One region of the Vibrio sp. 1249-1 genome, then DNA from elsewhere that is predicted to be linked to it. Evidence: predicted binding sites of a transcription regulator. Region 1 holds the regulator's gene; each other region holds the start of a gene.
What was found. Region 1 encodes PurR, which represses purine synthesis genes. Its sites were predicted from a motif close to TNANGNAAACGTTTNCNTNA; they were not measured.
Positions count from the first base shown of each region.

Region 2: glpX (class II fructose-bisphosphatase) is a predicted target of PurR. The motif match lies at 4,144-4,163, and genes of this name have one in related genera.
Region 3: purM (phosphoribosylformylglycinamidine cyclo-ligase) is a predicted target of PurR. The motif match lies at 2,794-2,813, and genes of this name have one in related genera.
Region 4: R7Z50_RS05075 (phosphoribosylaminoimidazolesuccinocarboxamide synthase) is a predicted target of PurR. The motif match lies at 6,985-7,004, and genes of this name have one in related genera.

Region 1 covers NZ_JAWOWJ010000002.1:89,752-97,890, reverse strand. Annotated here, with positions in the region: gene torD (molecular chaperone TorD) at 1-350, shown strand, start outside; gene purR (HTH-type transcriptional repressor PurR) at 820-1,824, shown strand; cyclic di-GMP riboswitch class I at 2,112-2,201, shown strand; gene R7Z50_RS03925 (TfoX/Sxy family DNA transformation protein) at 2,318-2,908, shown strand; gene R7Z50_RS03920 (TVP38/TMEM64 family protein) at 3,023-3,709, shown strand; gene R7Z50_RS03915 (DUF2007 domain-containing protein) at 3,730-4,050, shown strand; gene R7Z50_RS03910 (alpha/beta fold hydrolase) at 4,082-4,885, opposite strand; gene glgA (glycogen synthase GlgA) at 4,995-6,452, opposite strand; gene glgC (glucose-1-phosphate adenylyltransferase) at 6,442-7,659, opposite strand.
Region 2 covers NZ_JAWOWJ010000012.1:20,089-28,227, reverse strand. Annotated here, with positions in the region: gene hslU (HslU--HslV peptidase ATPase subunit) at 1-716, shown strand, start outside; gene R7Z50_RS18575 (1,4-dihydroxy-2-naphthoate polyprenyltransferase) at 1,994-2,911, shown strand; gene rraA (ribonuclease E activity regulator RraA) at 2,988-3,494, shown strand; gene zapB (cell division protein ZapB) at 3,630-3,872, opposite strand; gene glpX (class II fructose-bisphosphatase) at 4,221-5,228, shown strand; gene R7Z50_RS18555 (helix-turn-helix transcriptional regulator) at 5,947-6,567, shown strand; gene R7Z50_RS18550 (DUF3135 domain-containing protein) at 6,728-7,078, shown strand; gene R7Z50_RS18545 (GIY-YIG nuclease family protein) at 7,072-7,338, opposite strand.
Region 3 covers NZ_JAWOWJ010000005.1:360,932-369,070, reverse strand. Annotated here, with positions in the region: gene R7Z50_RS12340 (DUF2066 domain-containing protein) at 1-335, opposite strand, end outside; gene R7Z50_RS12335 (uracil-xanthine permease family protein) at 701-1,954, shown strand; gene upp (uracil phosphoribosyltransferase) at 2,071-2,697, opposite strand; gene purM (phosphoribosylformylglycinamidine cyclo-ligase) at 2,877-3,917, shown strand; gene purN (phosphoribosylglycinamide formyltransferase) at 4,069-4,725, shown strand; gene R7Z50_RS12315 (class II glutamine amidotransferase) at 5,115-5,960, opposite strand; gene lpcA (D-sedoheptulose 7-phosphate isomerase) at 6,011-6,586, opposite strand; gene fadE (acyl-CoA dehydrogenase FadE) at 6,963-8,139, shown strand, end outside.
Region 4 covers NZ_JAWOWJ010000002.1:361,142-369,280, reverse strand. Annotated here, with positions in the region: gene R7Z50_RS05110 (FAD-binding and (Fe-S)-binding domain-containing protein) at 1-1,976, opposite strand, end outside; gene R7Z50_RS05105 (DUF3334 family protein) at 2,240-2,920, shown strand; gene R7Z50_RS05100 (DUF2786 domain-containing protein) at 3,129-3,824, shown strand; gene R7Z50_RS05095 (OmpA family protein) at 4,042-4,701, shown strand; gene R7Z50_RS05090 (J domain-containing protein) at 4,778-5,752, shown strand; gene R7Z50_RS05085 (hypothetical protein) at 5,930-6,112, shown strand; gene R7Z50_RS05080 (SulA-like leucine-rich domain-containing protein) at 6,525-6,917, shown strand; gene R7Z50_RS05075 (phosphoribosylaminoimidazolesuccinocarboxamide synthase) at 7,121-8,139, shown strand, end outside.

The sequences.
Region 1 (8,139 bases):
TTGGTGAATCAGGTTTACTGAATGACAAGCCAGCTGAGGAAATGGAAAAGTTGATGGCTGAATTTGGCGTTCAAGTAGACGAAAACCTAAAGGAACCTGCGGATCACTTAGCCGTTGAGCTCGACTTTCTCGGGAACATGATTATCCGCTCAAACGAGCTTGAACAAGAAAAACACATGGAAGAAGCCTTCGTTAAACAAAACGACTTTATCCAGCAACAATTGATGTCTTGGTTACCTCAGTTTTCAGACAAATGTAAAAAATTCGACGAATTTGGATTTTACTCGAGTGTCGCGAAACTATTAGTTGCATTTTGTAAACTAGACAGCGCCTACCTTCTTGGTGAATAATTGCCGCCTATTTTTAGGGAGCCTGCCTATCGGGCTTCCTGTATGCCTGAAAGTGACCAATTGTAAGTAACTTGGGTATAATATTCGTTTGCCTTAACTTAGCGCAAAGACGCTTGGTTATTTAGCAGTCAAAATGTGACTTCAAATACACAAATCTCTTGCTGAAAACATTGCTAGTCAGTCCACATAGGGCTAAAATGTGAGCGCAAACGATTAAATATGATTTATATGTAAACCGCTGAAATATAGCGGTTTTTGTGTTTTCTTAACAGGTTGATGGCAATTTCTCATCAGATAGAAAAAAAGATAAAATTCATCGACCGATGCTGCTACGTACCCTTTTGTCGCACTTGGATCAACCGCTGCCGAGACACTTAGCGCCAATTTTATATTGCTAGGTGTGAAACCATTAGAGCATCAGGTACATCCAATACGACATATTTCAGTAGCTCGATACAGGACACCATTTATGGCCACGATAAAAGACGTTGCTCGCTTAGCCGGCGTTTCCACTACGACAGTTTCGCACGTTATCAATAAAACGCGTTTCGTTGCAGAAGCAACGCAAGAAAAAGTAATGAAAGCCGTTGACGAGCTGAATTACGCGCCAAGTGCCGTTGCACGCAGCCTAAAATGCAACTCAACTCGTACGATTGGCATGTTAGTAACTCAATCAACTAACCTATTTTTCTCAGAAGTGATTGATGGCGTTGAGAGCTACTGTTACCGCCAAGGCTATACTCTGATTTTATGTAACACAGGCGGGATTTACGAAAAACAACGCGATTACATTCGTATGCTGGCTGAAAAGCGCGTTGATGGCATCCTAGTGATGTGTTCTGACTTAACCGAAGAACTAAAAGAGATGCTTGACCGTCATGCGGACATTCCTAAAGTGGTCATGGATTGGGGCCCAGAGAGCTCACAAGCAGACAAGATCATGGATAACTCAGAAGAAGGTGGCTACATTGCAACCAAACATCTGATTGATAATGGTCATACGGATATCGCTTGTCTAAGCGGTCATTTTGAAAAGCTTGCTTGCCAAGAGCGCATTGCAGGTTTCCGTCGCGCAATGAGCGAAGCGAACCTAGCTGTAAATGAAGACTGGATCCTTGAAGGTAACTTTGAATGTGATACGGCCGTATTAGTTGCAGATAAAATTACCGCAATGGACAAGCGCCCGACGGCGGTATTCTGTTTTAACGACACAATGGCTCTAGGCCTAATGAGCCGCTTGCAACAAAACGGGATCAAAATTCCTGAAGATATTTCAGTGATCGGCTACGACAACATCGAGCTTGCGGAATACTTCTCTCCACCGCTAACGACTATCCACCAACCTAAACGTCGTGTTGGTAAAAATGCATTCGAAATTCTACTTGAGCGTATCAAAGATAAAGAACACGAAAAACGAATTTTCGAGATGCAACCTGAGCTTGTAATTCGAAATACTGTGAAAAAAATGAACTAAATTTCACTGTATTTAACCGTGTTAAATAAGCGCTCTACAGGGGCGCTTATTTTTTTGGAAAAATTAAGCATTCTCTAATACTTCACACCACTCTAATAACAATTGACTAACGTTAACTCCCTGTTTTATATAAATGTAATATATATTAAGAACTCCTTTTCAAAGGCCAATTTGCACCTTTCCATATGCAAAATAGAGCATTCAATCTATCATTTTTATTGAACCGAAATCACACTTTTAACGCTAAACCGTGATGTTAATTCAATATAAGAAGTATGCTCATTGTGTCACGCACAGGGCAAACCATTCGAAAGAGTGGGACGCAAAGCCTCCGGCCTGAACCATATTACGATATGGAAGGTAGCGGGGTTACCGATGGCAAGTGTGTAAGCAATGACTTTACTCTGTAATGACATTGTTTTTACGCATGTTTGCTACTCTCTCGGACCTGACTTTTGGTGGCGTAATATTAATTACACCGAGATAACAAAACATGGATAAACCGATACTCAAAGACTCTATGAAGCTATTTGAGGCACTTGGTAATATCAAGTCGCGCTCAATGTTTGGTGGCTTCGGACTATTCGCTGATGAAACAATGTTTGCACTAGTGGTAAACAATCAGCTTCATATCAGAGCAGACCAAAAAACTTCATCTGACTTCGAGAAACAAGGGCTAAAGCCTTACGTTTATAAAAAACGTGGCTTTCCAGTCGTTACAAAGTACTACGCTATTTCCAGCGATTTATGGGAATCAAGCGAACGCTTAATCGAAGTAGCGAATCAATCATTGAAAAAGGCAAAGCTTGAGAAAGAACAGCAAGCAAGTACAAAGCCTAACCGTTTGAAAGATTTGCCTAACTTACGACTGGCTACCGAGCGCATGCTAAAAAAAGCCGGCATCGAATCCGTAGAGAAGCTTGAAGAGGAAGGTGCGCTTAACGCCTATAAAGCGATAAGAGATACGCACTCTGCAACCGTCAACATTGAGTTGCTATGGGCACTAGAAGGTGCTATCAACGGCACTCATTGGAGTGTGGTACCTCAAGCTCGCCGAGATGAGTTGATGAACGGCCTCCAATAAAAGTCGGCCTAAAAACTATCTTGTAAAACCGCAGTCTAATCTGCGGTTTTTTTGTGAAATTTTTTCGGTTTTCCTACTGTCTTATTACATATATCCCAAATTGGAATCAAAATTATGAATAAGAAACTGATTTTAGGTCTCATCCTACTAGCGGCTATCGTCTTTTTAGGTATTAACTTTGGCCAGTATTTAACCTTAGAGAATGCAAAAGCCCAACAAGAAGCACTAACTACATACATCGATCAGAATTTTGTATTCTCGGCTGCGATTTACTTTTTTACCTACATTGCAATTACCGCTTTTTCTATCCCAGGAGCGGCAGTAGTCACCTTACTTGGTGCAGCCTTATTTGGTTTTTGGACAAGCTTGCTACTGGTTTCTTTCGCTAGCACTATGGGGGCAACACTGGCCTTCTTGAGCAGCCGATACTTATTGCGTGACTGGGTACAAAACAAATTCGGAAATAAACTCAACGCAATTAATCAAGGTGTCGAAAAAGACGGAGCTTTTTATCTATTTTCCTTGCGTCTAATCCCTGTATTCCCTTTCTTTCTAATCAACTTAATGATGGGCTTAACGCCGATGTCTGTAGGTAGATTTTATCTCACTAGCCAAATAGGTATGCTGCCAGGCACAGCCGTATATCTGAATGCAGGTACTCAATTAGCAACAATTGAAAGCCTATCGGGCATTGTTTCACCCGCAGTATTAGCGTCTTTTGCGCTATTGGGACTATTTCCAATCATCACTAAATGGGTTATGAATAAAGTAAGGCCGACACCAAGTCAGCAAAACTCGTAATTGGTGAAGTGGGTATTTTGATGAAAATATTTATCGCTAAAAACCCAGCAGAAGCACACATTGTATGTGAGCTGCTTAAAGTGGAACAAATTTACTGTGAAGTTCGTGGAGAAGGTATTTTCGGCTTAAAAGGAGAACTGCCGTTTGGTGATGATACCGATCCTTATGTGTGGCTTTTTGACACTGCACAAAAGATGAAAGCTGAAGAAATAGTAAAAGCATATCGAAAACAATCCGATAGGCATGAGTATCAAGATTGGCAATGCCCAAAATGTCATGAAATAAACGAAGGGCAATTTGGTGCATGTTGGCAATGTGGATATCAACTAGGAGAGCTATAGCGGCTCTCCTATTCAGTGGATGCACTCAGTTTTAAGCACATACAGCTTGCTGTTTAATAAACTCGATGGAGTGTTGATTGAAGTCTTCTGGACGCTCTACATTGCATACATGACCACAATTCGGGATTTCTCGTAGAATGCTGAGCTTATGTGCTGCAACCATTTCTTTGACAGGTTTAATAAACATGTAATCCCTGTCGCCCATTAAGTAAAGAGTCGGAATGGGTAACTCTCGATCTTTAAAATATTTCATTAACGGATTTACATCAGCGGCGAGAATAAACCAACGTTTAAATTCTTTTTGGCAAAGCTTCTTGGCTTCGCGAATAAAAAGGTGGCGAGATTCTCGTTGGCTTCTTTGAGGCATAACAATATAAGCGAACAGTTTGTAGAGCCACATGTACGGTAGGATATGCTTACAAAAATTACCTAATTTCACCAATATCTGAGAGCGAGTGTTAAGCCTTGTGACAGCACCGCCGAGCACCATCGAACGTACGCGCTCTGATGACAATTCAGCAAGGTTTCGAACAATAATAGTACCAAGCGACATACCGACAAAATGAGCGGATTGGATCTTTAAATGGTCCAATACTTTCAAAATATCTTGGGTAACTTCCGTAAAGGTATAACGGCTAGCAATGAGCTCTTTAAGTAACTGATTTGACTTTCCATGACCTCTTAAATCGATCAGCAATAAGTTAAAGTGTTGCTTGTAAGCTTTAATTTGCTTGAACCAGATAGAAGAGCTACCACCAGCACCGTGCACAAATACAACCCACTCATTACTAGTAGGGTGCAAATAGGTTTTATGAAAAAGTAGCGGCTGGGTCATATTGAGTATCAAAAAGATCGTGCTATTGAGTAAAAAGCCATCCTACCACACTCCCCTTACTCAAGATAATAAAGGCACCTCATTCGGTGCCTTTCGTTACAATTTTAAGTCAAACTAACGCTGAGTGGTAAAGCTGCAAATAAGATTCTGCGGCCTTTTGCCAACAAAAGTCTCGTTGCATCGCGTGCAACTGTACTTTATTCACTTCAGGCTCGTTTTGAGCGTAGAGCAACAGTGCCCTTAGCATCGTTAACAACAATGCCTGCGGTGTCGGTTCGAAAAAAACAAACCCCGTTGCTTCAGATGGGTTTACATCATAATCGCTAACGCTGTCCTTTAAGCCACCAACACCGCGTACTATCGGTAATGTCCCATAAGCCATACTATAGATTTGGTTTAAGCCACATGGTTCAAACTCAGAAGGCATCAAGAAGAAATCAGAACCAGCTTCAACGATATGCGCAAGTTCATTGTCATACGCTTCTACAAAGGCAAATTTGCTAGAAAACTGCGCGGCAACCTCTCGTAACTGAGCGGCAAGAACAGGGTCTCCGGTCCCAACGACAACTAGCTGAACATCGTGCTTTAAAAAATCGGCCAAAGCAGGCAACAAGTAATGAACGCCTTTCTGCTGGGTCAACCGACAAACCATACCGAACATAGCTACATTTTTTTCGGGCAAATTTAGTCGTTGTTGTAATGCTTTTTTACAAGCTTTCTTCCCTTGCGACATACTTTGCTGGTCGGCGCAGTAATTAACCGGCAAGTAGGTATCAGTTTCCGGATTCCAAGCACTGTAATCACAACCATTCAAGATGCCGACTAAGTCCTGCGCGCGTTGCTGAAACTCCCAAGCCATGCCGTGACTGCCAAGCTCTGTTTTTAGTTCCTCTGCGTACGTAGGGCTAACCGCGTTTATCTTATCTGCATTCATTACACCAGCTTTAAGCATCGTAATATGCGTTGCACTCACCGCAGCATCGGGAACGTTTCTACAATGAAACTCTGGCAAACACTGCACGTCTTCATAACTAAATACGCCTTTAAAGACCGCATTGTGAATTGAAATGACGCTTTTAGTATGAGCAAAAAACGGATCATTGCCATACCTGTGCTTGAGCAAAAATGGAACAAGACCTGTGTGCCAATCGTTCGCGTGTATGATATTAGGTTGAAAGGCGAGCTTGGGTAACATATCGAGACATGCTGCACTAAAAAACGCAAAGCGCTCGCCGTTATCAGTATACGCTTGGTTGTTCTCCGCATACATTGATGGTCGATTGAAATACGGCGGACAATCAATCAGGTAAACAGGATTTTGACCTAACATGAGCCGCAAAACTCGATACTCCGTATGCGGCCATGATGTTAATTCTGTTTCTAATACAACTTCTGCGTCTGCGAGTTTATCAATACTGCTGTACGCAGGGATGGTAATTCTTACGTCTTGCTGTAGGTTTTGAAGGGCTTCCGGTAGTGCCTTGGCAACATCTGCCAAGCCACCACTTTTAATGAGGCCTTCAACCTCAGAAGCTACAAACAGAATAGATAAGTTGTTAGTAGCCAACTCGAGCTCCTTTCGGAATAACAACAATGCCCTCCTCAGACACGTGGAAGTGTTTTTTATCTTCTTGAAGATTCACACCAATCTGAGTACCAGGAGCAATATCGGCATCCTTGTCGACAATCACACGACGTAAAACACATCCTTCGCCAATTTTTACGTCACCAAGAAGTATACATTCGCTGATATCGCAAGCAGAAGCAATATTACTGCGAAAACCAAGCACCGACTTTTCGATTCTTGAGCCTCTAACATAGCTGCCATTACACACTAAACTATCGATTATCTGCACACGACCATTATCAGAGTCGGTAAATGTCGCAGGTGGCAATGGTGGGTAGTAGGTATGCAATGGCCATTTACGGTTGTACAGCGAAAATGGTGCATCTTTTTCTAGCAGATCCATATGCGCTTGCCAGTACGCATCAATAGTTCCGACATCACGCCAGTACACCTCTTCTTTTTCGCCACTGATTTTGTTGGTACTGAAGTCATACACGAACACATCACCTCTAGGGAACATCTTTGGAATGATGTCCTTTCCAAAATCATGTGATGAAGCTTCATTATCCGCATCTTCGACCAACTCTGAGAACAGTACCTGAGCTTCAAAAACATAGTTACCCATTGAAACTAAAGCGTAATCAGGGTCACCAGGAATCGACTTCGGATTTGCTGGTTTTTCTTCAAAGCCAATCATACGGCCTTCGCTATCCACTTCGATAACCCCAAATTGCGACGCCTCTTTTAGTGGCATGCGCAATGCAGATACCGTCAGAGAAGCCTGTTTTTCTGAGTGGAAGTTCAGCATTTGTTTGATATCCATCTTATAGATATGGTCAGAGCCAAAAATACAAACTTGCTCTGGTTCCTCTAACTCCATAAAACGCAGGTTTTGATAGATCGCGTCCGCCGTCCCTTCGTACCAACGTTTACCAGTACGCATTTGAGCGGGAATAGGATCGATAAAGCGGTCTGTAATGCCGTTGATGTTCCACCCCTTTTTTAAGTGATGGAATAAAGATTGAGATTTAAATTGGGTTAGGACGTAAATGCGCATCAGATCCGCATTAACAAAATTGTTTAGAGCAAAATCGATCAATCGATAACTACCACCAAACGGTACCGAAGGTTTACTGCGAGATTCCGTTAAAGGTCTCAAACGAGAGCCTTCACCGCCAGCAAGAATCATTCCCAAAACACCAGCCATTTGTTGTTCTCCATATCGTTATAGCTTGGATTTGGTACTCGCTTGAATGAGTCATACTCGGGGAGTCAAGCGAATACATTTAGCAACCGTCTCTGAGTTTCTGTGAACTCTTACAACACGGATAAAAAAGCTACGGCACTTCCAGTATGCAACGTCCACTCTTTCCTTATTTTTTGACGCAAACAATGCACACAGTTGCACTAATTTTTGTAATAAATTATCTAAGCGGGTTCTAAATTACAATTTTTAATACGCCATTCTGTGTACCATACAGCTCTTGCGTACTCAAGACGATATCTAGATCACACATGGAAAAGCAAACGATTACATTGTGAAAACAATTTACGAACGGATTCACTACACCGCCGATTTTTTAGCCCAATGTATAACAAATATGTGAATGCAAAATGAAAGTTACAACGAATATTTTTTACATAAAAAATACATCAGCGACTACGAAATATTGATACTGGGATCTTC
Region 2 (8,139 bases), on a different contig from region 1:
TGGCAGGCGACACTAAGAAAAAACGTAAGCTGAAAATCAAAGACGCAATGAAAGCGTTAGCGGAAGAAGAAGCGGCGAAACTGGTAAACCAAGAAGAGCTAAAAGAAGCAGCGATTTTCAACGTTGAAAACAACGGCATCGTATTTATCGATGAGATCGACAAAATCTGTAAACGCGGCGAGAGCTCAGGCCCAGACGTTTCACGCGAAGGTGTTCAGCGCGACCTACTTCCATTGATTGAAGGCAGCACGGTATCAACCAAGCACGGCATGGTAAAAACAGACCACATTCTGTTTGTTGCATCTGGTGCATTCCAAGTGGCAAAACCATCTGACTTGATCCCAGAATTGCAAGGTCGTCTACCAATTCGCGTTGAGCTAGAAGCACTAAGCAGCAACGACTTCAAACGCATTCTGACAGAACCAAAAGCCTCTCTAACAGAGCAGTACGTTGCGTTGATGAAAACGGAAGATGTGGACATCGAATTCACAGAAGACGGTATCACGCAAATCGCGGAAGCTGCATGGACGGTCAACGAAAGCACAGAAAACATCGGTGCTCGTCGCTTACACACCGTTATGGAACGCTTAATGGATGAAATCTCTTACGACGCAGCGGAGCAATCTGGCGCTAAATTCGTTATTGATTCCGCTTATGTGAAAGCACGCTTAGGCGACACAATTGAAGATGAAGATCTAAGCCGCTTTATTCTTTAATCGCAATCTATTTTACCAAAGCCCAGAACCTTGTTTCTGGGCTTTTTGTATAGAATGACGGCCACTGTGACAACACCTAAATCAAAAGTTCTCGTCATTCTAGCGAGCTCAAGTGAGACTAAGAATCTGCTAACAGCAGACGCCTATTCTTTCCAACTCACCTTAACCACGGCACTATTGGGACGATAGATTCTGAATCACCTCGTTCCTCGCTGTTCAGAATGACGGTTACTGTGACAACACCTAAATCAAAAAAGATCTCGTCATTCTAGCGAGCTCAAGCGAGACTAAGAATCTAGTAACAGCAGACGCCTATTCTTTCTCTCTCACCGTAACACTTCACAATCGGATGATAGATTCTGAATCACACTCGTTCCTCGCTGTTCAGAATGACGGTGACTTAGACAACATCTAGATCAAAAGCTCTCGTCATTCTAGCGAGCTTAAGCGAGACTAAGAATCTGCTAACAGCAAACGCCTATTCTTCCCCACTCACCTTAACCACCGCACAATCGGATGATCGATTCTGAATCACACTCGTTGTTCAGAATGACGGTGACTTTGACAATACCCAAATCAAGGATCTCGTCATTCTAAGAGCTCAAGCGAGACTAAGAATCTGCTAACAGCAGACGCCTATTCTTTCCAACTCACCTTAACCACGGCACTATTGGGACGATAGATTCTGAATCACCCTCGTTCCTCGCTGTTCAGAATGACGGTTACTGTGACAACACCTAAATCAAAAAGGTCTCGTCATTCTAGCGAGCTCAAGCGAGACTAAGAATCTGGTAACAACAGGCGCCTATTCTTTCCCACTCACCTTAACCACTTCACAAACGGACGATAGATTCTGAATCACACTCGTTCCTTGCTGTTCAGAATGACGGTGACTTAGACAACATTTAAATCAAAGGATCTCGTCATTATAACGAGACTAAGAATCTGCTAACAGCAGACGCCTATTCTTTCCCATTCACCTTAACCACTGCACAACCGGACGATGGGTTCTGAATCACACTCGTTCCTCGTTGTTCAGAATGACGGTGACTTTGACAACATCTAAATCAAAAGATCTCGTCATTCTAGCGAGCTCAAGCGAGACTAAGAATCTGCTAACAGCAAACGCCTTTCTTTCCCACTCACCTTCATCACTGCACAACCGGACGATAGATTCTGAATCGCCCTTTGACTTCTAGTTGAGTTGTTTTAGGTCAATAGCGTATCTGCCTCTTTGTGCTTATACTGGGCACATTGGTTACTAGCACGAAATTTCCATGAAACAATCTCTACAGATCTGGCTTGAAGCCGCTCGTCCAAAAACATTACCTCTGGCATTGGTCTCTATCTTAACAGGTAGCGTGCTCGCCTACTCGGCAGGTCATTTTTCACTGACAATTGCCATCATGGCTTTCGTAACCGCGACGTTGCTGCAAATTCTGTCCAACCTGGCAAACGACTATGGCGATGCCGTTCAAGGTACAGATAACGACAAACGCCTCGGCCCATTACGAGCGATGCAGTCAGGCGCGGTAAGTGCTAAACAGATGAAACAAGCGATTATCTTTAACATCGTTCTGACCGCCATTTCAGGCTTGGTGTTGGTTTTCTATTCACTAAGTTCACTGGAAAGCATTGTTACTTTTATCGGGCTGGGAATTCTGGCCATTCTCGCAGCCATTGCTTATACCATGGGTAGCAAACCATACGGTTACGTGGGGCTTGGCGATATATCAGTGTTCTTGTTTTTTGGTTTACTCGGCGTATCCGGTACCTACTTCTTGCATACCGGTCACGTAGACACCACGCTATTCTTACCTGCTTTAGGCTGCGGTTTACTCGCCGTTGCAGTACTCAATATCAACAATATGCGTGATATAGAGAACGACCGAGAGTGTGGTAAACGCACGGTGGCGGTACGCTTAGGTCAACGTAAAGCCAAACAGTACCACTTTATTTTACTTGGCGGAGCTATCCTTGCCTTTGCGGCTTACTTGTTAATTCAAGACAAACCCGTTTGGATTAGCTTGCCATTCTTACTTAGTATTTATTTCGTGGCCGATCATGGTAAAGCGGTTTGGCATACACAAAAGCCTGCTCAAATAGCACCAATGATGCCAGTCATCGTGAAATGCTCTCTAGTCACCAACGTTTTGTTTGCAACAATTGTGGTAGCTCAAACTCTAGTAAGTTAAAAAAGGATTGTCATTGCATTGACTTAATGCCTAGATATACTCAAAGACAACCAATTTCTGTTTAGAAAGGTACGCTATGGAATACAATACCTCAGCACTCTGTGATATCTACCTCGATCAGGTAGATGTGGTTGAACCAATGTTCAGTAACTTTGGCGGTCGCGCTTCATTTGCCGGGCAAATCACCACCATCAAGTGTTTTGAAGATAATTCGTTGATCCGCGAGACATTAGAGCAAGATGGACTTGGTCGCGTTTTGTTAATTGACGGTGGCGGTTCCCTACGTAAAGCCCTTATCGATGCAGAAATCGCAACCATTGCGGAAGAAAACGAGTGGGAAGGCATTGTCGTTTACGGCTGTGTTCGTGAAGTAGATGAACTTGAAGATATGAACTTAGGCATTCAAGCCCTCGCTTCTATTCCTGTTGGAGCGACAAGTCAGGGTATTGGCGAATTGGATGTACCAGTCAACTTTGGCGGCGTCAGCTTCTTACCTGAAGATTATATTTATGCTGATAGCACCGGAATTATCCTGTCGCCTGAACCATTGAATATTGATTTAGAGTTGGATGAAGAAGCATAGCGAGTCTTAGGTGTCTAAGTTATAGGGTCTTCTCTTAGCTATCAGCGCCTAGCCTTGTCTTAACATTTTCTACTTCCCTAAAACACAAACACCCGCTTAGCGCGGGTGTTTTTAATTTGGAATGAAGAAGCTGAATTATTCCACTTCGTCCATTTTGCCAAGTAGTGCACGAATGCGCTCTTGCCATTGTGCGTGCTCTTGCTGTGCTTGTTGTGCTTTTTGCTCTAGCTCTTCACGTTGAGAGCGAAGCTCGTTCGCTTCTTCCGCAAGTTTAGCTTTATCTTCTTTCAGCTCTTCGACTTCCATCTGAAGAAGAGTGATTGTGTCAACTGCAGTTTGAATTTTAGATTCTAGTTGTTCTAGTACTTCAAAAGACATCTTGGCCTACCTATGTTATTCCGTTGGGACGATGTGCGAGATTGATGCACACCTAACCTATATAAGGTTCATTCTACTCAGCGTCGCGATGAGAAACACTCACTATATTCGATATTTTGCATCATTCGGTCAAAAAATCAGCGCAATCTCACTAAACGCTGACTTTTCTTGTCGCCGAAGCATTTTTGAGCAAGGATTTTGCGTCCCGCTACGCTGAAAATCGCCCTAAGTATTGATCAAATTCAAGTTAGATAAAGTAAAAGCCTCGCAAAAAGGCAAACGTTTACTCGACCTTGTGATAGAATCGCCGCGCAAATTTTTCTTCCCTCTTGCTTACTTGGAGACATCATGAAACGCGATTTAGCAATGGCATTTTCCCGTGTGACTGAAGGTGCAGCTCTGGCTGGTTACAAATGGCTTGGCCGTGGCGATAAAAACGCAGCCGATGGCGCAGCTGTTGAAGTTATGCGCACGCTACTGAACAAAACAGATATCAGTGGTGAAATTGTCATTGGTGAGGGTGAAATCGATGATGCGCCAATGCTGTACATTGGTGAGCAAGTGGGTATTGGTGGTGATGAAGTGGATATTGCAGTCGACCCGATTGAAGGAACGCGTATGACGGCAATGGGACAATCGAATGCACTAGCCGTACTTGCCGCAGGTGAGAAAGGCAGCTTTCTTAAAGCGCCAGATATGTACATGGAAAAACTGGTTGTTGGCCCTGGTGCAAAAGGCGTAATTGACTTAGATAAGCCGTTAAAAGAAAACCTAGAGAACGTAGCAAAAGCCCTGAACAAGCCACTTGATACCCTAGTCGTTATTACCCTTGCGAAACCTCGCCACGATAACGTTATTGCAGAAATGCAAGCAATGGGCGTGCGTGTCTTTGCGGTGCCTGATGGTGACGTGGCTGCCTCTATTCTGACTTGTATGCCAGACAGTGAAGTGGACATGATGTACTGTATTGGTGGCGCGCCAGAAGGTGTAGTATCAGCAGCGGTAATTCGAGCGCTAGACGGTGATATGCACGGTCGCCTGCTTCCTCGTCACGAAGTAAAAGGCGATACTGAAGAAAACCGCATTTACGGCGCAGATGAACTAAAACGCTGCGATGAAATGGGCGTAAAAGCGAATGTTGTCCTCAAAATGGAAGACATGGCTCGTAGCGACAATGTGGTATTTTCAGCTACAGGCATCACTAAAGGTGACTTGCTGGAAGGTATCTCTCGTCAAGGCAATATTGCAACCACAGAAACGCTGCTCGTACGCGGTCGATGCCGAACTATTCGCCGCATCAAATCGACTCACTACTTAGATCGTAAAGATCCAGAAGTGCGTGATATTATTCTTTAAGCATTTCTCGAGGCTCTCGCTCAATCTGAGTGTGAGCCTTTCTTTTCGCACAACCGGACACTAGATTCTGAATCACTCTCGTTCCTCGTTGTTCAGAATGACGGTGACTTTAATAAGCTCTAAATCAAAAGAACTCGTCATTCTAGCAAGCTCCAGCGAGACTAAGAATCTGGTAACAGCAGGCTCCTATTCTTTGCTGGTCACCTTAACCACTGCTCAACCGGACGATAGATTCTGAATCACCTCGTTCCTCGCTGTTCAGAATGACGGCTACCATAGCAAGCTCTAAATCGAAAAAACTCGTCATTCTAGCGAGCTCCAGCGAGACTAAGAATCTGGTAACAGCAAACTCCGCTTCTTTCCCGCTCAACTAAGCCACTGCACAGCCGGACAGTAGATTCTGAATCACACTCGTTCCTCGTTGTTCAGAATGACGGTGACTTTAATAAGCTCTAAATTAAAAGAACTCGTCATTCTAGCGAGCTCCAGCGAGACTAAGAATCTAATAGTAACAAGCTCCTATTCTTTCCTGACCACCTTAACCACTGCTCAACCAAAAGATAGATTCTGAATCACCTCGTCCCTCGCCGTTCAGAATGACGACATATATTGGCTCATATGAACATAGCCCCTACAAATCCACACTCAAATTAAGTCAACACTTTTCTTTACTAACCCTATCGCGCATAATATGTACTGACGTATAAATGGTGGGTATATGAAGACCGTAGATAGGATATTGCAAATCGTTAAGCGTGATGGCTCCGTCACTGCAAAACAACTCTCCTCTGAGCTAGGTATGACAACCATGGGGGCTCGTCAGCACCTGCAAAGTTTAGAAGATGATGGCATTCTTTCTATCCATGACGTAAAAGTAAAAGTTGGTCGCCCTGCTCGTCATTGGTCTCTCACTCAAAAAGGTCATGAGCAATTTGCTGACCGTCACGGTGAGTTGACCATTCAGTTTATAGAAGCTGTCGAACATATCTTTGGCAAAGATGGACTGGAAAAAGTCACATCAGAAAGGGAAAAACTCACGTTACAAAGTTATCGTCAGCATCTTGAGCAATGCGACTCTCTGCAAAGCAAACTAGAAACACTCGTCACATTAAGAGAGCAAGAAGGCTATATGGCAGAGCTCGAGAAAGATGAGAACGGATTCATCTTGATCGAAAATCACTGTCCGATTTGTAAAGCCGCAACTCGCTGCCCAAGCTTGTGCCAATCAGAATTAAGTGTCTTTCAGTCTTTACTTGGACGTGACACCAAAGTAGAGCGTACCGAGCACATCATTAGTGGCCAAAGACGCTGCGTTTACCGCATCCAACAACTGCAGTAACCACCACAACCAAACATCGACATGCCGCACTTATTCAATCTCAAGCTTGAAAGCTTCTCTTATAAGTGAGACGGCTGAAGAATTCATCCTCTCTCCTCTTTCTAGTGGTATAGGCTTTTAGTAACTAAAGGCAATTTCCATAAGGATTTGGAGAGCATCGATGTCTAATCTACGTCATATCCCGTCCCAAACGCTTCCTCCATTCGATGAAATGGTTCGAATGGCAGAGCGAGATCCAGAAGCTTTTGAGCAATTTCGTCATGAGATGGCGAAAGAGATGATCGAAAGCGCATCAGAAGATATGAAAGAAAGATTGTGGGCTCAACAAAGCCACATTGATAGAGTCATCAGCACGTGTAAAAACCCTCATCACACCAATGTGGTATTGATGAACGAGTTGCAAAAACAGGTCGTGAAGTTCAAAGCAGCGCTAGAAGGGGAAGCGGCACCGACACAAAAAGCGGATGTGGTTAGCTTAAATGCGTTTAAAGATAGGAATGACTTTTACTGATACTCAGTAGATAGATCGAGAAAGTTAGGGTTCGTTTCTCTTACCAAGGCTAACTTCCACTCACGCTTCCACTGCTTGAGCTGCTTTTCTCGGTTTATAGCATTAGCCATATCGTCGAATAACTCAAAGTAAACGAGCTTATGAACGTTGTATTTCTTAGTAAATCCTTCCACTACTCCATTTTTATGTTGCCATATTCTTTGGGGCAGCTGACTGGTAACACCTATGTAGAGAACGGCGTTGTTATTTGACGTTAGGATATAAACGCAAGGTGTCTTATCGATGATTCATTCTCCTTCATTATTCGCTGTTACTTTTCCATTGTAATTCGCAAGCTCAGTCAGTTTATTTCGAACTCGGAGCGCTCTATGCGTAGATTCTGAATCACACTCGTTCCTCGTTGTTCAGAATGACGGTGACTTTAATAAGCTCTATGTCAAAAGCGTTCGTCATGCTAGCGAGCCTTAGCGAGACTAAGAATCGCGTAACAACAAGGCTCCTATTCTTTTGCTCTCACCTTAGCCACTGCTCAACCGGATGATAGATTCTGGACCACGCTCATTCTTCGCTGTTCAAAATGACAGTGGCTTTAACAGCCTCTAAATCAAAAGAGTCCGTCATTCTAGCGAGCCGCAGCGAAACTAAGAATCTGGTATCAGCAAGCTCCTATTCTTTCCCGCTCAGCTTCACCACTGCTCAACCGGACGATAGATTCTGGATCACGCTCATTCCTCGCTGTTCAGAATGACGGTGGCTTTCACAGACTCTAAATCAAAGGAGCTCGTCACTCAATCGAGCTTTAGCGAAACTAAGAATCTGGTAACAGCAAGCTCCTATTCTTTCCCGCTCAGCTTAACTACTGCTCAACCGGACGATAGATTCTGGACCACGCTCATTCCTCGCTGTTCAGAATGACAGTGGCTTTAACAGCCTCTAAATCAAAAGAGTCCGTCATTCTAGCGAGCCGCAGCGAAACTAAGAATCTGGTATCAGCAAGCTCCTATTCTTTCCCGCTCAGCTTCACCACTGCTCAACCGGACGATAGATTCTGAATCACCTCG
Region 3 (8,139 bases), on a different contig from region 1:
CAAGATGGCAATTGTGCTTGTGTTAAAAGAGAGCTGATTTGGTCGTTGTTAAACAACATTTTTAAGCTCGCTTTTCCATCAACCTGCCCATAGCTTAGTTGAGAAATGTAACGCGCACTTGAGCTAAGTGCCTTTTTAATCACTGGATTGCTTAAAGAGGATTGAGAACCGGTCGCTCGAACAATCACATCCTGCATACCTTGTTGACGAGCCAAAGACTCACCGTCGTTCTGCTCACTGTCGATAACCACTTCGGCACGATAGATATCCACCTGAGTTAATGCATATACTGGTAGGGACAACCAACCTATCAGTAAGAGAGCTAAATAGCGCATAGTTTTTATAATCCTCTGAACAAGAACCCGAATAATAAGCAACTATCAAATCTTGAGCAAGGCAAGTACTGAGTAAATTGTCTGTATTATGACCAGCTTTGTTAACTCGGGCCTCAACCAGCACTTCAGTGCTATTTTTTATAATAAACTCATTGCTTATTAAGCTATCTCAACAAGTTAGGCTGTCCATTTTTCATCTTCACGCAAGGCACGTAAAAGAGGACAATTTGCAAGCAAGCAACTCTCAAAAGTGCTATTTATGGGAAAAATTCAATCGAAAGTTTGATCTATGCAACATTGCAAACGATTGCAGGATGATAGTATTCGCCGGATTTGTCTGCGTATCTTGAAAATAGGGAATTATTATGAAAAACGCGTTACAAGGCGCTCAAATGCTCTTTGTCGCTTTTGGTGCTTTGGTGCTTGTGCCGCTCCTAACTGGCCTTGATCCAAACGTAGCCCTCTTTGGTGCCGGTGTCGGTACCCTCCTCTTCCAATTAATGACTAAACGTTCTGTTCCCATCTTCCTTGCCTCTTCTTTTGCGTTTATTGCTCCTATTATGTTCGGTATCCAAACTTGGGGTATCGGTGCAACGATGGGCGGCTTGATGGCAGCTGGCTTAGTTTATGTGGCTCTAGGGGCGATGATCAAAGTGCGTGGTGTTGGATTTATCCATAAAATTCTCCCGCCCGTTGTCGTTGGCCCTGTGATCATGGTTATCGGCCTTGGCCTTGCCCCAACAGCAGTGAACATGGCGGTAGGTAAAACTGGTGATGGAGCTGCACAGCTAGTTAATGGTGATGCTGCGATCATTATCTCGGCGGTCTCACTGCTCACAACCATTGTACTCAGCGTTTTTGCAAAAGGCTTTTTGAAGCTCGTTCCTATTGTTGGTGGTATTCTTGCTGGTTACTCTGTTTCTCTATTCTACGGGGTGGTTGATTTCACTCCCGTAGAACAAGCGGCTTGGCTAGCCATGCCAAACTTCACCGCGCCAGAGTTCAATATCAACGCAATTTTGTTCATGATTCCTGTCGCTATCGCACCTGCGGTTGAGCACGTAGGTGACATGCTTGCCATCTCAAACGTTACAGGTAAAAACTACCTGAAAAAACCAGGCCTTCATCGCACAATCGCAGGTGACGGGGTGGCAACTATCGCAGCTTCGATGGTGGGTGCTCCACCAAACACCACTTACAGTGAAGTAACAGGAGCGGTAATGCTAACCAAAGCATTTAACCCTGTGATCATGACTTGGGCAGCAATCACCGCAATCGTACTTGCATTGGTAGGTAAGCTAGGTGCGGTTCTTCAAACGATTCCAGTACCTGTCATGGGCGGTATCATGATTCTGCTGTTCGGCTCTATCGCAACGGTAGGCCTCAACACACTGATCAAGAATAACGTTGATTTACATAAGTCTCGTAATCTAGTGATTGTTGCCGTAACCCTTGTGTTTGGCATTGGTGGTATGGCCTTCGGTATTGGTGAGTTCAGTCTACAAGGTGTGAGCCTATGCGGTATCGTGGCAATTATTCTTAACCTTGTGCTACCAAACGATTTAGGTGAAAACCACCTTGTGGATAACGCACAAATGGAAGAAGAAAGCGCGAAATAGTTCGTTTGCGCCGCTTTATTAGTTGGCGTGTCTTACTCTTCTCCTCTTGTAGATACAAAAAAGGCTTGGTTTTCACCAAGCCTTTTTCTGTTCAGTCATAGTAATACATCAAAGAATTACTTAGTACCGAAGATCTTATCACCTGCATCGCCTAGACCCGGAACGATGTAGCCTTTGTCATTAAGCTTCTCATCGATTGCCGCAGTGTATAGCTCAACATCTGGGTGTGCTTTTTCTAGCGCTTCAATACCTTCTGGTGCAGCAACAAGTACTAGCACTTTGATTTGGTTACAACCTTTCTCTTTTAGGAGATCGATCGTAGCAATCATAGAACCACCTGTTGCAAGCATTGGGTCAACAACAAGCGCAATACGCTCCTCGATGTTTGAAGCAAGCTTGTTGAAGTAAGGAACTGGCTCAAGCGTTTCTTCATCACGGTAAATACCCACAACACTGATACGTGCGCTTGGCATGTGCTCAAGAACTCCATCCATCATGCCTAGACCTGCACGTAGGATTGGCACTACGGTTACTTTTTTACCTTTAATCTGGTCTACTTCTACCGGACCGTTCCAACCATCAATGGTCACTTTTTCTGTTTCAAAGTCTGACGTTGCTTCGTAAGTAAGTAGGCTACCGACCTCAGTCGCTAACTCACGAAAACGTTTTGTGCTGATGTCACCTTCTCTCATTAGACCAATTTTATGTTTTACTAGAGGGTGCTTTACTTCAACAACTTTCATGTCCATCTCCGGCTATAGTTGGCAATATTTAAACAAACCTTCAGATTATACATGATTTTCACAGGGATATCAGGATAAATCACTAAAGAAAAAAACAGACGCAAACGTTTGCTATCTATGTTTAAGCACTGTTAGAATAGCGCCGTTTTCATATCCAACTTAATACCGAGGACTTCCCTGTGAGTGGTAACAACTCTTCTCTTAGCTATAAAGACGCTGGTGTAGATATTGATGCAGGCAACGCGCTTGTGGATCGTATTAAGGGTGCGGTAAAACGCACTCGTCGCCCTGAAGTTATGGGTGGTATCGGTGGTTTTGGCGCGCTATGCGAATTGCCAACTAAATACAAACAACCTGTACTGGTTTCTGGTACTGATGGCGTTGGCACAAAACTTCGCCTAGCACTGGATATGAACAAGCACGACACGATTGGCATCGACCTAGTGGCAATGTGTGTAAATGATCTTATCGTGCAAGGCGCAGAGCCACTGTTTTTCCTAGATTACTACGCAACAGGCAAACTAGACGTTGATACCGCAGCGGATGTTATTTCAGGTATCGCAGCAGGGTGTGTTCAAGCAGGTTGTGCCCTAATTGGTGGCGAAACTGCGGAGATGCCGGGCATGTATGAAGGCGAAGACTACGACGTAGCTGGTTTCTGTGTTGGCGTAGTAGAAAAAGAAGACGTGATTGACGGCACGAAAGTCGCTGCTGGTGATGCACTTATCGCTGTTGGCTCAAGCGGCCCACACTCAAACGGTTACTCCCTTATCCGTAAGATCCTAGAAGTATCTGGTGCAGATAAGAGCGAAGAGCTAGCAGGCCGCACTATTGGTGAGCACCTACTAGAACCAACAAAAATTTACATCAAGTCAGCACTTAAGATGATTGAGAAACACGACATCCATGCGATTTCTCATATCACTGGTGGTGGTTTCTGGGAAAACATCCCACGCGTACTGCCTGAAGGCACGAAAGCAGTTATCGATGGTAACAGTTGGGAATGGCCAGTTATCTTCAAGTGGCTACAAGAGAAAGGCAACGTCGACACACACGAAATGTACCGCACATTCAACTGTGGTGTAGGTCTAATCGTCGCACTACCGAAAGACCAGGCAGACGCAGCAGTTGCTCTTCTTAAAGAAGAAGGCGAAAACGCGTGGGTGATTGGTCAAATCGCACAAGCAGACGCGAACGAAGAGCAAGTTGAAATCCAATAATTTGCAAATCGAGCTCAAAAGATAAGAAGAATGAGGACACTAGATGACTAGGTCCTCATTTTGCTATCTAGAACACTAAAAACCATTCTATTAGTAGGTAGTTTAGAAGCTACATAACTCCAACCTACAATACCAAGGCGCTCTCGACATCATGAAAAACCATACCCTAAAAAACTTTGTGGTCCTCATCTCGGGTAACGGAAGTAACCTGCAAGCTATCTTGGAAGCTTGCGAAGACAGCATGCCAAACGCACGAGTGGCAGCCGTGTTCTCTAACAAAGCAGATGCTTTTGGTTTAGAACGTGCAAAAAAGTTTGATGTAGACGGTCACTTTGTCGACCCTAAAGCATTCAGCTCGCGTGAAAGCTTTGATGCAGAGCTAATGAGTCAAATAGATGAATACCAACCAGACGTGATTATTCTTGCTGGTTACATGCGCATTCTGAGCAGCGCATTTGTTTCTCATTACATGGGTAAGATGATCAATATCCACCCTTCTCTTCTACCAAAATATCCTGGGCTACACACACACCAGAGAGCAATTGATGCTGGCGATAAAGAACATGGTACGAGTGTGCACTTTGTAACGGAAGAGCTTGATGGTGGCCCTGTCATACTGCAAGCAAAAGTTCCTGTGTTCGAAGACGATGATGCTAGTGTACTTGCGGCACGTGTTCAGGCGCAGGAGCACCGAATCTACCCTATGGTGGCTAAGTGGCTGGTAGACGAGCGGTTGATCATGAAGGATGGTAAAGCCTATTTAGATGGCGCAGAGCTTGGCGTACATGGGTACGCCTCAGATGAGTAGCCCTGAATAATAAACTCCAAGCACAAAAGAGCAGCCTGAGGGCTGCTCTTGGTTGTTTTAATACTTATAAACTTGATTCAAGAAAACCATGGTGAGACTAGAAACCTAAAACCCAACATTCTAAAAAATCCCATAACCACTTGAGTAACATAACACTCGGAAAGTAGATTCTGAATCTGGTTCGTTCTTCACCGTTCAGACTGACGAGGTGTTTTATGAGAAATTTCTATCAGTTACGTCTTTACAGCAAGCCTTAGCGAGACTAGGACTCTACTACCAGCACTCTAGAAAGTAAGAATGCTCATCCGTATCCGCCCTCGGTTTAAAACGCATAAAAATAAAGCTCGCGATTAAGCGAGCTTTATTTTTATATTCAGAGTAAGAGACCATCACTCTAACGGTTCGGTTGGCGCTTGATTGCCCGGCTTAGCCGCCGCAAACGGCACATTTACCAGTTCAGAGGCATTATTTTTGACTAGTTCACCTAGGTGAAACAAGCCGTATTCGCCAGGTTTCATACGCTGCCAAGCTTCGTTGCCCGTCAAAGGTTGAGTTGCGATCACAGAAACGATATCGTGTGGCGTTGTTTCTTCTTGGAAGTTAATTTCCACATCTTCATCAAGCAACGCGGCTTTTCCAAACGGTGCGCGTCTTGTGATCCAATACAAATGATTGGTGCAATACGTCATTACATACTCACCATCACTCAGAAGCATGTTAAATACACCCTTCTCTCTTAGCTCATCACAACATTTAGCAACATATAAGAATACCGACTCCATATCCTTTGGTGGCTCAGGATATCGATCTTCCATTTGCTTCAATAACCAGCAAAATGCCAGTTCACTATCTGTTTCACCGACAGGTCGATGTCGACCTGTATGCAAGTCTTGATAGCCAGAGAGCTGACCGTTATGCGCAAACGTCCAATACCTACCCCACAGCTCACGTGTAAAGGGATGAGTATTTTCTAAATTAACACCACCACGATTCGCCTGTCGGATATGACTAACGACCGCACGACTTTTGATGGGATAATTTTGTACCAACTCTGCAATTTTAGACTCACAACTTGGCTTGGGATCTTTGAAGGTTCGAAAGCCCTTCCCTTCGTAGAAGGTGATCCCCCATCCGTCACGGTGTGGGCCGGTTCGACCTCCACGCTGCATGAGCCCAGTAAAACTGAAACAAATATCCGTTGGAACATTAGCGCTCATACCGAGCAATTCACACATGGTTTAAAAAACTCCCTAACAACACAGCTCGAAACGGTGGCCGTAAACGATTATTCCATCTCTTTTTCGATCAACTGAATGATGATATGAATAATCTTAATATGAATTTCCTGAATGCGGTCTGCATAACCAAAGTGTGGCACGCGGATTTCAATATCTGCAAGGCCTGCCATTTTGCCGCCATCTTTACCTGTTAGCGCAATCGTCTTCATGCCTTTCGCTTGTGCTGCTTCAATCGCTTTCAGGATGTTACCTGAGTTACCTGAAGTCGACAGACCAAACAGTACGTCACCTTTTCGACCAACCGCTTCTACATAACGTGAAAACACGAAGTCATAACCAAAGTCATTACTCACACAAGAAAGGTGGCTTGGATCTGAAATAGCAATACCAGCATAGCCAGGACGATTTTCTCGGTAACGGCCTGTTAGCTCTTCGGCAAAGTGCATTGAATCACAGTGAGAACCACCGTTACCACACGACAATACTTTACCATCTTGCTTGAATGAGTCAGCAATCATTTTCGCCGCTGCTTCGATTTGCGCAATGTTATGGTCATCGCTTAAAAATTTGTTGAGCACTTCAGCAGCTTCGTTTAATTCACTTCTAATCAGATCATGGTACATAAGACGTTCTCTTTATTATTTCGGCTTCAGTCAGCTCTTGACTCACTGAGCAAATTGTTCTGATACCAATTTGGTATCGGACATTTCATAAACCGGAACTCGGGTTTGATTACTCTGAGTTTACCCACAAACGAGAATTAGTGTCGATAGTGAACCAACAGATTTAGATTAGTGATGGTAATAAACTTGTCAACTTGCTCATGAAACCATCACTCAAATCTCAACTTTAGAATTTTAACTCTACTTAGATCACTTTTTATCCAATCTTATGTTTTACATTTCCTTAATATTTTGATTACACTTAAACCAACTGGTTAGACCTCTTACCTAACATGCAGACGTACAAAACTTATAAAGTCTGAAAAGGAAAATATATATGGACATCTTGCTCTCAATCATCACGATGGCGATCGTGCTAGGCATTACGCTCTACCACCGCATGTCTCTCGTGAAATCTATTAGCTTACTCACCGCAGCCATGCTGGCTCTTACAGTAGCTGGTACTGTCGGCGTTATTGGTTGGGCGATTTACGTTCTCGCCGCAGCTGTGCTCGCGGTTCCTGGCGTACGTCAGTCTTTAATTAGCCGCAAAGCGTTAGTGCTTTTCAAGAAAGTGCTGCCAGCTATGTCTCAAACCGAAAAAGAAGCGTTAGACGCAGGTACCGTCTGGTGGGAAGCCGAACTATTTAAAGGCAAACCAGAGTGGCAAAAGCTACACGCAATTCAAGCACCTAAGTTAAGTGCGGAAGAACAAGCCTTTTTAGACGGCCCTGTGAATGAAGTGTGCGCCATGGTGAGTGATTTCCAAGTGACCCATGAACTCGCGGACTTACCGCCAGAAGTTTGGCAATACCTGAAAGATCATAAGTTCTTCGCCATGATCATTAAGAAAAAGTACGGTGGTCTTGAGTTCTCAGCATACGCGCAATCACTAGTACTACAAAAACTAACGGGTGTTTCTGGCGTTCTATCGTCTACCGTTGGTGTTCCTAACTCTTTGGGCCCAGGTGAGCTACTGCAACACTACGGTACTGAAGATCAAAAAAATCATTACTTACCGCGTCTAGCTGAAGGTAAGGAAATCCCTTGTTTCGCCCTAACAAGTCCAGAAGCGGGTTCTGACGCTGGATCTATTCCAGATTACGGTGTGGTCTGTAAAGGCGAATGGGAAGGAAAAGAAGTACTGGGTATGCGCCTGACTTGGAACAAGCGCTACATCACCCTAGCGCCAGTCGCAACCGTACTAGGCTTAGCATTTAAACTTCGCGATCCTGAAGGTTTGCTAGGCGACAAAGAAGATCTTGGCATCACTTGTGCGCTTATCCCAACTGATGTCAAAGGTGTTGAGATTGGTAACCGACACTTCCCACTCAATGTGCCATTCCAAAATGGTCCAACGCGCGGTAAAGACATCTTTGTTCCTATCGATTTCATTATCGGTGGCGAAAAAATGGCGGGCCAAGGTTGGCGTATGCTGGTTGAGTGTCTGTCGGTTGGACGTGGTATCACGCTACCTTCAAACTCAACAGGTGGCATCAAAACTGCGGCAATGG
Region 4 (8,139 bases), 270 kb from region 1:
TCGTGAGAGAAGTCATACTCGTGACGACGATTGATAGAATGACGTACGCGGTCAATCATGGTTTTGATTGATGTTTTGTTTTCTAGTGTTTGCTTTTCTAAGTCAAGAATATCAATGCCTTGCTCAGTAAGCTGACGCAACCACTCGCGAACCAAACCCGCACGACCTTTCGGTGAATGACGACGATCGGCTGTTACTTTCATCGATGGACACATTGGCGAGCTGGTATCGTAGTTAAAACACAAACCGTTACCGTTACATTCCATCGCTTGTTTAAAGCTGTCACGTACTTGAACGTCAATCTGACGGTCATAGTAACCACGTTTGGTATCGGTAACTTTGACAAGCTCTGCATCACTATCCAGCGGTGTACAGATTTTGCCCGGGTTCATTTTGTTGTGTGGATCGAATGCCGCTTTCACACGTCTCAGTTCAGTAAACAACTCATCACCGAAAAACTCAGGGCCATATTCTGAACGGAAACCTTTGCCGTGTTCACCCCACATCAAACCGCCGTATTTCGCCACCAGCTTAACCACTTCATCAGAAACTTCGTGCATCAATGCTTCTTGGTGCGGGTCACACAAATCCAACGCAGGACGTACGTGAAGCACCCCAGCATCGACGTGACCAAACATGCCGTAATTCAGAGACTTGCTGTCTAACAGTTCTCGAAACTCCACAATGAAGTCCGCCAGGTTTTCTGGTGGCACACAAGTATCTTCAGCGAATGCGACCGGTTTAGCACGACCTTTTGCTGCGCCTAACAAACCCACCGCTTTTTTACGCATGTTGTAAATACGCCCAATGCTCGCTACATCGTTACAAACTTGGTAGCCGATAATGCCCGCTTCTTCTGTTTCCAACATGGTATCGAGCTTGGCGGTCAATGCTGCAACCTGAGCAGCAACTTCCTCTTCGTCCTGACCTGCGTATTCCACCATATTGATGCCAAGCATCTCTTTATTTGGAACATCGGTAAGTAAATCGCTCACGGTGTGCCAAACGATATCTTGCTTCGCGAGATTAAGCACTTTTGAGTCAACGGTTTCTACAGACAACGCCTTCGCTTCTACCATAAACGGTGCATTACGCAGTGCAGAATCAAAGCTGTTGTATTTAACGTTAACCAAAGTACGCGCTTTCGGAATTGGCGTCAGGTTAAGCTTCGCTTCGGTAATGAATGCCAATGAACCTTCAGCGCCGCACAGTACTCGTGTGATATCGAAACGGTCACCGTCTTCATTCAAGGCATTTTTTAAATCGTAGCCCGTTAAAAATCGGTTAAGAGGAGGAAACTTATCTACGATCTGCTGGCGTTTTTCACGACATACGGATTCCGTTACACGTAGCGCCTTGGCAGCAAACTCGCCTTCTTTTGGGTAACCATGAGACAAGTCCGACTCTAAAATTGAACCATCAGCAAACACCGCTTGTAGCGACAAAACATGATCGGATGTTTTTCCGTATTTCAGAGAACCTTGACCAGAAGCATCGGTGTTGACCATGCCGCCAATCGTTGCACGGTTACTGGTAGATAAGTCTGGAGAGAAGAAGTAGCCATAAGGGCGAACAGCGTCATTTAACTGGTCTTTCACTACACCAGTTTGTACACGAACCCAGCCTTCTTTCTCATTAATCTCAAGCACTTTGTTCATGTGACGAGACATATCCACCACAATACCTTTGGTTAGCGACTGACCATTGGTCCCTGTGCCGCCACCACGAGGTGAAAAGGTAATTCGTTCGTACTTTTCTTTATTGCTCAGTTTCCCGAGGAGAGAAACATCTTCTGTCGTTTTGGGATGAACGACAGACTGAGGAAGTTGCTGGTAAACACTGTTGTCAGTGGCAACCGCTAGTCGGCTTGAATATTGGCTTTCGATATCGCCAGTGAATCCGGCGTGCTCAAGCTCTTTCAGAAAACTAAGAACAAGAGGATCGACATCAGTTTGCGAGTGTAATCTTGGTAACATTTGCTTCCTGCCCCTACGACGCTGATCCGATCAGCTGCGGGTTGTGTAATTATTTGCTCACTTCTCATACAAATTGGCGCTAAGCGAAAAAAAACACCACAAAAGAGTTAGTGAAGTAATACTCTTTGAATTTCGTCACTTTACAACATTTAAAAAGACGAGCAAATCAGAATCTCGATACAATAATTAAACTTATGCTTTATTTTTTCACGCTTGATGCCTTACATTGGGGAACGAATCGCGTTTCTAGATGAGTTTTCAGAATGAAAAAAAATAAAATTGTGACCACTGAAGATATCCTTCTCAAACTTTGCCAGTCTGTTTCTGGCGTACTTACTTCGGCGACATCTTCTCAAGTAAATTATTCAGCAATGGTGCAAAAAATCCACAAGACTAGCCTCAAACCAGATTTTGGCTGTTTTGTTCTGTTTGATGGCGGATTTACCGGGCTAGTTGTGATTAATTTTACGGCAAAAGCCGCACTGGAGATCTACACCAACTACATGCGTAATATGGGCATGCCAGAAGAAGAGCTGGCAATATCTCATACTTCTGACGAGGTAGGCGATGTTCTGGGTGAACTCATGAATCAACTGGTCGGAGACTTCACTAATAAAATTCGTAAAGACCTGCAAACGAACATCACACAAAACCAACCAAAAATGCTGGCGCTGAATAAGCAAGTTATCTTACAAGTTGATACCAACCTTGACCGCCCTCAAGCGCGCAGAGTGACGTTCTCCACCGAAAACAACAATATTTTCTATCTCGAGCTAGCAATGGATAAAACTGAGTTCATCCAACTGGAAGAGTTTGAAGTTGCTGAAGACGAAAACCCAGACGACATTTTAGAGGCAACACGTAAACAGTTGGCTGAGAAAGAATCTAAATCGTCGGGTTCAAACGATGATGCCGATGACTTGCTCAACCAGCTCGGGTTGTAATTCTAACGAATCTTAATGAAGAATGGCTTCTTAGACACAAGTACGACTTCATACTGATTACGACGAACTAAAACGCCAGCCTCGCTTAATGCGAGGCTTCTTTTTATGTGCAGAAATTATCTTCAGTCCCACCTTGTATTTCGTTTTTATGTCAAAAAAGGTAATATGTCTGACTTCATAAATTTTCTGCTTTCGTTACTGGTTGTCGATGGATAAACAAAAAGCTCTGAAAAAAATCGCCAAGTGCTTAGAACTGGGCAATTCCGCTAATGTTAATGAGGCTGCCAATGCTATCAAAATGGCACATCGCCTCATGCTTAAATATGGTCTCGATAAAGACGATATTGAGTTCATCAGAATGGGAAAAACACAATCTTCTCATCTGCTACCAGCGAACATCAGTTCTACCATATTGCGAGTGATTCGCGGCATTAACACAAAATTCGGTGTCGAAGCAGTATTGTTGAATCACAAAGGGCTCAAACGTGTCGAATTTATCGGTGAAGCAGATCGCGCTATTTTTGCTGCATTTGCTTTCGATATTGTTTATCGCGAGATGAACGAAAGTACCGGACAATTCCGAAACAGCTTTGCTGGCACAGGCACCTCTTCTCAGGAAGTGACTCGCCGTGTGAACTCATTTGTATCTGGCTGGGTGGAAGGCGCGATTGAAAAATTGCCAATTATTTCTCCAGATGAAGAGTCGGCCAATAAAATTAATGACTATATTGATAAAGAATTCCAAAACATTGACCGCGAAACGTTCAAGAAGCAATTGAAAGAAGCGATGAAAAACCTAACTGAAGACTACGAAGTGGGCTTAAAGAAAGGTAGAAAGGTTTCAGTTAACCGTGGAGTGGGCGGCGAACAAGCACGCAAAATGTTGGGCGATTCATCGAAATAGCCAGGATAGTAAAGGATTCACATAAGCAGCAATGACTTCGATGTCGATGGGGCTTACTTTGAGAGCTTTGGCAGTATTGATAGGAATTTTCTTACAGAAACTCTTATCAATCTTACTTTCTCATAACAAATATTAATGCTTGTTTATTCATAATTCGCATCCCATTATGAGGCATGGTTTCGCCTCAGTTTTATACGGAGATTTTCCCTTGAAAAAGATGCCTATTGCACTAGCTCTAGTGCTAGCTCTTACTGGCTGTCAAGCCACTCAACGCCAAAATGCAACAACGGGTGAATACGAAACTAACTCCACCACGCAAGGCGCGCTTATTGGTGCGATCGCTGGCGCAGCAATCGGCCTAGCAACGGGTGATGATGCTAAAGAACGTCGTCAGCATGCACTCATTGGTGCAGCCGCAGGCGGAGCGACTGGCGCTGGCGTTGGTTACTACTTTGACCAACAAGAAGCGGAATTACGTCGCGCTTTGCTAAACTCTGGCGTACAAGTTCAGCGTGTTGGTGAAAATCAGCTTTTACTGCGTATGGAAAACGGTATCGGCTTCTCTTCAAGCTCTTACCAGCTTGATGCTAGTATCCATAATACTCTACGCGGTGTTGCTCGCATCCTAGTTGAGTACCCAGATACCAGTCTCGTTATTGACGGTTACACGGATAGCACAGGTAGTGAGTCATACAACCAAACGTTGTCAGAGCGCCGTGCAGAGTCCGTACGTCAATTCCTAGTATCTCAAAACGTTGCACCTGGTCGTGCAATTGCACGCGGCTACGGCGAACGTAACCCAATTTGCTCAAACCAAACTTCTGAAGGTCGTGCGTGCAACCGTCGTGTTGAAATCCAGATCTTGCCACTGAAGTAATTTGGTTGCACCATAACGGTAATAATAAAAAATTACCGGAGCAGGCCTAACCATTATCGTTAGGCCTGACATATTAATGTCTGTCAAAACGTCTGCCCTACTCTGCTTATTTAGCCTCAGCTTTTCTGGTTACTCGCTTGCCTCTCAAGCTCCAATTGACCCCATCGAACAATATGAGTATGCACAGCAATTATTGGCATCACACAAAGCTGAAGCCTCACCAGAAACGCGTTACTGGCTAGAGCAATCCGCCAACCAAGGTTACCTCCCTGCGCAAAAACAGCTCGCGAACGACTTTGCTAAAGGGATAAATGGCGAAAAAAATGAAACACAAGCGTTATATTGGCTAACCTCTATCGCACTCAATGACCCAACCGATCGGGGCTTTCTTCTCGCTAACTTTATTCAGCGCAATCAAGATAAGGTCACAGCATCTCAATTGACTGAAGCTTTGTATCAAATGGCTTCTCAGCATAATCCAGCAGCAGAACAGGCTTATAATCAACTGTTAGAGCAGCGCTTCAACCAACTGCGAGCTAAACAAGTCTCGCAAATAAAGTCGCTCGATAAAAAGGCGGAGCAAGCACAGGAAGAGAAAAGCACAGTTGCAAACCCCAAAGTAGAACACTCGCCGTTTCTATGGCTGATTTGGCTAGCGGCGATACTCATCATCAGCGGCTTAAGTTTCCTCGTGATCAAAAAACTCAAGCAGAATAGAAAAGCGCGTGAAGCCAAAGGGGAAAGCCAAAATCAACGAATGGCGGAAAAAATAAAAGAGCTAGAGTTTACGAACAAGCAACTGAAGCGTCAGTTAGAGAAAGTATTCAGAGAATTTAAGAAATCCAAAACTCAGGCAGAAAACCATAAGCTAAGCGTCGCGTGTGCTATGTTTGGCTACACACCACAAACCATCCCTGATTTACAGGCAATCAAGCTACGCTATAGACAGTTATCAAAGCTTTATCATCCTGACACAAGGGGCAGTGAAGAAGAAATGAAGCGACTCAATCATGCCTTTAAGCTCGTCTCACAAAATGTTACAAAACAGTAAAAATAGGTCAGGATACTTTGGCTACCATGCTTTTATTCCCATATAATCAAACACCGCAATCGATCTCCCTCTCAAAGAAATTAACAGACATTTAACTTAAGTCGCGCTTTTATGCCATAATGCCCGGCGCAAAATAACACCTAACGACTCAAATTAATCTAGGTGGGGAGAAAATCAATGTTCACTGAAGAAGGCACCTGTGATTGGTGTAAAAAACCTAGTCTTGTAACTCGTCACGATTATTTAGATGGCAAGCACCACTACTCATGTAAAGCTTGTTACGATATGGCAAAAATCGACGTGCGCCTATTTAACCAAGGCGAATTGCAAATGCGCGAACGTTTGCAACGAGCGAGCTAAGCAAGACGGAATCAATGGAACTGATTTTCAAAAGCGCCTTTTATAAGGCGCTTTTTTGATCTCCCAAGCCTATTTCCAATCTCTATCTCGTATTCCCTCCTATCCTACATAGCATGTCGCATCGGTTATCAGCCCTCTTCCACTGTATACAAACCACTGTCCGTGAAAAACACCTGTATATACAGTAGTAAACCCCTGTATGTCTCTCGTCCAACTTTCTACTCACCTCACATTTTTAAATTGATGTTAGACATATCAGAAATAAAAAATAAACAAATAAATTCAATTACTTAAAGTAAAATTCTTTTATTTCCTTTTCAAAAAACCGCAAATAACTTTTGAGAAACTTGTTGATCAGGTCGCCAAAACAAACTACTGTATAGGCATACAGCATGTATAAAGGAACAGTAAGATGCAGTTACAAAGTCAATCTCATACATACTCTCGTTACAACGTATTGGCACAAGCAACTAAGCCCATGGCCGTTTCGGATCAGCTTCTATCTAAGCTGGCTGTTTTATCGCAGCAGAAACAATGGATTTTGTTTACAGCAGACTGCCCTCGTCCAGACTTTGAACAACTCACTGCTTCTAATATTTGCTGTAAAAACGTTATTCAAATGAAGCCCTCTCAACAGCTTTCAGAAGTCGAGATCGTGATAAAAGCCATCCGATCAGGCAATGCCAGTGCTGTTGTCGCATCCAATAAAATTGCACTTATGAATCAATCTATGTTGCGCGACATGGCGCAGCGCTATCAGTGTGAAGTCTTTTTCGTCGAAGGCAGAGTTAATAAGTACCACTAATAAGTTCGACGTTATCCATCCTGCATCTCGCCTCCTTTTTAAGGGGGCTTTTTTTGTATTAAAGAAAATAGGCAAACGTTTGCTTTTTCTCTGGCGAGTTAAAATAGTTCTGGTATGATGCCCACATTCGATTTATTCAGCGCCCACATTTTGCTGAATATCTTCTCTTTCTGACGTTTGATTAAGATGATAGGAATGTCGCAATGAGCCTTGCTAATCAAGTACTTGCCGTCAATGACGACCTGCCAATTCGCACCCATAAACCCGTTCATAGTGGAAAAGTTCGTTCAGTTTACTGGTTAACTGAAGAAGACAGCGCCCGACTGATCAAAGAAAAAGGATACAATGTCGCTCCAGATGCGCCTTTGGCTATCATGGTGATTAGCGACCGAATCTCTGCATTCGATTGTATTTGGCATGCTGAAGGTGGTCTTAATGGTGTCCCAGGTAAAGGGGCTGCGCTTAATGCAATTTCTAATCACTGGTTCAAACTGTTCAAAGAAAATGGCTTAGCAGATAGCCATATTCTAGATATTCCTCACCCTTTTGTTTGGATTGTACAAAAAGCCAAACCGGTAAAAATCGAAGCCATCTGCCGCAAATACATCACGGGTTCGATGTGGCGCGCTTACGCAAATGGCGAGCGCGAGTTTTGTGGAATCCAACTTCCTGAAGGGTTAGGAAAAGACAAAGCACTGCCAGAGTTGCTAATGACCCCATCCACAAAAGGCATTCTAAAAGGCATTCCCGGTGTGCCAGAAGCGGATGACGTAAATATTACTCGTCAAAACATCGTAGACAACTACGAAGCATTTAACTTCTCAAGCGCTGACGATATCGCACTCTACGAAAAATTGCTGAAAGAAGGCTTTAACGTTATCAGCCAAGCGTTAGAAGAAATCGACCAAATCTTTGTCGATACCAAATTCGAATTTGGTTATGTTCATGATGCTGCTGGCAATGAAAAGCTGATTTACATGGATGAAGTGGGTACACCAGACTCGTCTCGTATATGGGATGCTAAAGAGTACCAAGCAGGTCACATCGTAGAGAACTCAAAAGAAGGTTTCCGCCAGTTCCTACTTAACCACTTCCCTGACCCAGATATCTTGCTAAATAAAGAACGTATGCCAGAGCGTGAAGCACTCGCTCGTGATAATGCTTTACCCGTCGAATCTTTGATGGCGATTTCGAGCACCTACATTGGTATTGCCGAGAAGAT